One region of the Sphingomonas sp. S6 genome, then DNA from elsewhere that is predicted to be linked to it. Evidence: riboswitches for the same ligand, from Rfam matches in the RefSeq annotation. Region 1 holds a riboswitch; the other holds the start of a gene.
The links. Region 1 has a riboswitch for cobalamin ahead of ACGVWT_RS07260 (TonB-dependent siderophore receptor). Riboswitches for the same ligand answer to the same signal wherever they lie in the genome.

Region 1 (2,458 bases):
AAGACCCCAGCCTGCGCTGGGGTGACGCCATGTGGCGTATGGTCAGGGAAAGGGCGCTCTACAAAAACGCCCGTCCCCCCGTCACCGGGATCGTCGCGCCCGTGATATAGCTCGATTCATCGCTCGCCAGCAGCACATAGGCGGGCGCCAGTTCCGCCGGTTGTGCGGCGCGGCCGAGCGGCGTGTTCTCGCCGAACGTCTTCACCGCTTCCGGCGGCATCGTCGACGGGATCAGCGGCGTCCACACCGGCCCCGGTGCCACCGCATTCACCCGGATCTTCCGCTCCGCCAGCATCTGCCCCAGGCCGGAGGTGAAATTGTAGATCGCACCCTTCGTCGTCGCATAGGCGAGCAATTGCTGGTTGGGGTCCTGCGCGTTGATCGACGTCGTGTTGATGATCGACGCGCCTTCGCCCATGTGCGCGACCGCCGCCTTCGACAGATAGAACATGGAATGGATGTTGGTGGCGAAGGTCAGCTGCCATTCCTCGTCGGCGATATCCTCCAGTTTTTCGAAGCTGCGCTGGTGCGCGGCATTGTTGACCAGCACGTCGATCCGCCCGAACGCCTCCGCCGCCTGGGCGATCACGGTGCGGCAATGGTCGGGCTGCGACAGGTCGCCCGCGACGAGCACCGCCTGCCGCCCCTCCGCCTCGACCAGCGCCTTGGTCGCGTCGGCATCGTCATGTTCGTCCAGATAGGCGATCAGCACGTCGGCGCCCTCGCGCGCAAAGGCCAAGGCGACCGCGCGGCCGATGCCGCTGTCGCCGCCGGTGACGATCGTCTTCTTGCCCGCCAGCCGGCCGGAGCCCTTGTAGCTCGCCTCGCCATGATCGGGGCGCGGGTCCATGTCCTCGGTACGGCCGGGGATCGCCTGCTGCTGTTCGGGATAGGGCGGGGTGGGGTAATCGGTCATGGGGCAACTCCTTCGCTCCGGCCAACCGATCGCCCGCGCCCCCGTTCCGACATATCAATCTGGATCAATGAAGTCGCTCCGGCACCGGCATGGCAGCGGCACGGCATTGACGCCTTGGCCCGTCTGACCGTAAGGGCGCGGCCGTGAAAGGTCCCCGGAGACGGGGTCAAAAGGGAAGCCGGGATGCGCAACGGGAGGCGCGGATCCGGCGCTGCCCCCGCAACTGTGACCGGCGAGCCGGTCCCCATCGAGCCACTGGGTCCGCGACGGACCTGGGAAGGCGGGGACACAGGCGACGACCCGGAAGCCAGGAGACCTGCCTTTCGCCGTCGATCCTTCGCGCGGACGGGGTGTGCCGGGCGGACGAGGGAACCCCCTCGATGCGAGCGACATCCGCCGTGCGCGAATGGTCGCGCGCGGTCAAAAGGCCGCCGCGCGCGATCCGTCGCGTGCGGTCATAAGGGGTGTGCCCAATGACTGTTCGCCTATCCGTTTCCGTTGTCCGTCCGTCGCTGTTGACGCTCGGCCTGCTTCTCGCCGCGCCCGCCGCCGCGCAGATCGCGCCGACCGCCGATCCGGCCAACAGCGACGACATCGTCGTTACCGCGACGCGCGTCGCCCAGCCCGCGGCCGAAGTCGGCCAGGCCGTGACCGTCATCACCCGCGACGAGATCGATCGCCGCCAGACCGTGTCGGTCGCCGATCTGCTGTCCACCACCCCCGGCGTCACCGTGACGCGCAACGGCAGCCTTGGCGGCTTCACCGGCGTACGCCTGCGCGGCGCCGAGGCGGAGCAGACGCTGGTCGTGATCGACGGCGTGCGCGTCAACGATCCCTCGTCGCCCGGCGGCGGCTTCGATTTCGCCAATCTGCTGTCGGCCAGCGTCCAGCGCATCGAAGTGCTCCGCGGCCCCAATTCGGTCCCTTGGGGCAGCCAGGCGATCGGCGGCGTCGTCAACGTCATCACCGAAGAACCGACCGAGCGGCTGAAGGCGCGTGCCAGCGCCGAATATGGCTATGCCGACAGCGTGTTCGCGCAGGGCGGCATCTCGGGTCGCAGCGGCGCGATCTCGGGCGCGCTGACCGGCGGCTATCTGCGCAGCGACGGCATCTCGGCCGCGGCCAACGGCACCGAGCGTGACGGCTACCGCCAGTACGGCGCGACCGGCCGCCTGGGCGTCGACTTCACCGATGGCATCGGCCTCGATCTGCGTGGCTATTGGGCCGACAGCAAGACGCAGACCGACGGTTACCCGGCGCCCAACTACATCCTCACCGACGACCCCAGCTTCTCGACCGCGAACGAGCTGTACGGCTATGCCGGCCTGCACGCGAACTTCGGCACGTTCCGCAACCGCGTCGCTTTCACCATCGCCGACATCAACCGCGACACCTATGCGCAGCCCGGCGCCACCCCGTCGCCGTTCCGCGGCCGCTCGGAACGCTACGAATATCAGGGCGATTACCAGCCGATCGAGCAGGTCCGCATCGTCGCCGGCGTCGAACATGAAGACAGCCGCTATCGCGATTCGAGCCTGCGTC
Region 2 (2,458 bases), on a different contig from region 1:
CGCACCGTCTCGCGCTGTTCGAAATCGACGCCGTCTAGATGTTCGATGAACGTGGTGACGAAATGCTGGCGCGTCTGTTCGCCGTCGCCGACGATATCGATCCCCGCCTGCCGCTGATCGTCGACCGCCAGGCGCAGTGCGTCCTGCTTGCCCGTGATCAGGTCTTCGCCTTCCAGCCGCCACGGCGACCAGAGCGTTTCGGGCTGAGCGAGCCATGCCGGTTTGGGCAGGCTCCCCGCGGTCGTCGTCGGCAAGAGTGTCGTCATGATCAAGATACCTTCGCGTTCGGGGCGATCACAGGCCGCAGGTCGCGGACCAGCGCTGCAGCGCGGGGCCATGCGGTTTGATAAGATGGGCTTCGGCAAATCGGCCCTGCTCGACGGCGAGGCGGCTGCGCTCTTCGCGATCGTAGACGATGCGGGTCAGCGAATAATCCTGTTCGTCCAGGCTGGGCTGATAGCGGGCCGCGGCCGCCGAATTGGCGTTGTAGATTTCGGGGCGGTAGATCTTCTGGAAGGTCTCCATCACGCTGATCGTGCTGGCGAGTTCGAGGTTGGTGTAACTATCGACCAGATCGCCGATATGGTAGAAGGCGAGCGGCGCGACGCTGTGCGGCGGCATGAAGTAGCGCGCCGTCATCCCCATCTTCGCAAAATACAGATCGGTTGGCGATCGTGTGTCGGCCGCATATTCCACCCCGAGGATGGGGTGTACGTTGGTCGTCCGGTGATAGACCTGCTTGCTGGACACGCTGAGGCAGATGACCGGTGGCTTGTCGAACTGCTCGCGATAGGCGTCCGACGACAGGAAAAGCTTGAACAGATTGCCGTGAAGGTCGCCGAACTGATCGGGCGCACCGCTGTTTCCCGACTGTCGCAGATGATCGGGCAGTACGACGCTGAAATCGTAATCGCGGATGTACGACGAGAAATTGTTGCCGACCATGCCGGCGATGCACGCGCCGCTGCGCGTATCGGTGACGCGCGTGTGCAGGATTTCGATCAGCGGAAACGCCTCGTCCTGCGCGTCAGGGCCGATCCGCAGCGCGGCCGACACGATGTCGAGCGCCACGGTGTAGCGGTCACCCGTCGGATTGTCCCAGTGCATCAGCGAATTGAAGCGCCGGTCGATCATCACCAACGTGTTGCGCAGATTGTCCCGGCGGCTCTCCCCGCGTGCCAGGTTGGCGAAATTGGTGGTGATGCGCGTGGTGTCGGCGGGGCGATAGTCCTCGTCGAACGGGATGCTGCTTATGGTGAACGTAAAGCCGCTATTCGTCATGACTCACCTGCTGTTGACGAACAGGGGCATGGAAGAGCGCGCAAGGCGTGAGCGAGGCCCGGATGGCGTGCGCCGTGGACCGTCCGCGTCAAGCGCGATCCACCGGAGGAACCCCCGTCCGAGGAACGTTATGGCGTCGGAGGCAGGTCTCCTGGCTCACGGGTCAACGCGGTGGTTCCGGCCTTCCCGGGCGCGAGTGCAGCGCCCAGTGACACGAAATGGAACCGCCGCTCGCCGCTTACAGTTGCGGGGGCAGCGCCGGATTTTGCCCGCATAGGGCATCACCGGCTTCCCGTCTTAGCCCCATCGCCATGCCTGGGATGGGGAACCTCGACACGCGTCTTGGACAGGATCGCGCCGTCTTTGTCAAGAGAGATATAAAGATATCTTTATATCGTTATGTTGGTTTTGCGGGGCGCCTCGTCAGCGACGCTGGCGCTCCCGCTCGGCGCGATAACGCAGCAATGCCTCGACGGCATCGGTCTGGATCAGGCGGGTGCCCATGTCGGCAAGGCGGCCCCAGATCGCGGCGGGATCGTGGCGGGCCTCCGGGTCGCCGCCCATGCCGGTGACGAACCCCGTGAACAGCGTGTTGATCCAGATCGGCACGCCCAGCGCCCGCGCGCGGGTCATGACCGTCGGCAGCGTCGTCAATGGCAGGACCGGCAATTCGAAGGCGATCGGCTTGATCCGCCCGTGCATCTGCGTGTCGATGATCTGCGGCACGTCGGCGGCTGCCGGATCGGCGGTGATCGGGATGACCATGAACGGCACGCGGTCATAGGGTGGGATGGCAGCGAGCGGGACGGAGGCGACACCCGCGAAGGTCTTGACGATCACCCGGTCCTGCGCGCCGGCGCGATGCACGGCATCGACGACCTCGCCGTAGATCATGTCCTTCACATCGAGGTTGAGGACGATGCGATCCTTTGCCAGCGCGAGCAGTTCGTCGAGCGTGAGGATCTGCTGGTCGGAGAGCGGGGCTGCCGCGCCGCCTTCGTCCTGCCGCAACCGCAATGCCTTCAGCTGCGCGAGGCTGAGGTCGGCCACCTTGCCGGTGCCGTTGGTCGTCCGGTCGACGCTGTCGTCGTGCATGATGACGAGATGGCCATCGCGGCTGCGCCGGACGTCGGTTTCCATCACGTCGGCGCCCAATGCGACGCACTGACGCAGCGCG

Region 2: it holds a riboswitch for cobalamin, as region 1 does, so the genes downstream of both, ACGVWT_RS03645 (putative oxygenase MesX) here and ACGVWT_RS07260 (TonB-dependent siderophore receptor) in region 1, are expected to answer to the same signal.

The regions. Positions count from the first base shown of each region.
Region 1 covers NZ_JBIEOE010000003.1:360,682-363,139, reverse strand. Annotated here, with positions in the region: gene ACGVWT_RS07265 (SDR family oxidoreductase) at 59-916, opposite strand; cobalamin riboswitch at 1,048-1,255, shown strand; gene ACGVWT_RS07260 (TonB-dependent siderophore receptor) at 1,390-2,458, shown strand, end outside.
Region 2 covers NZ_JBIEOE010000002.1:110,125-112,582, forward strand. Annotated here, with positions in the region: gene ACGVWT_RS03640 (methionine synthase) at 1-266, opposite strand, end outside; gene ACGVWT_RS03645 (putative oxygenase MesX) at 295-1,281, opposite strand; cobalamin riboswitch at 1,405-1,629, opposite strand; gene ACGVWT_RS03650 (glycerophosphodiester phosphodiesterase family protein) at 1,705-2,458, opposite strand, start outside.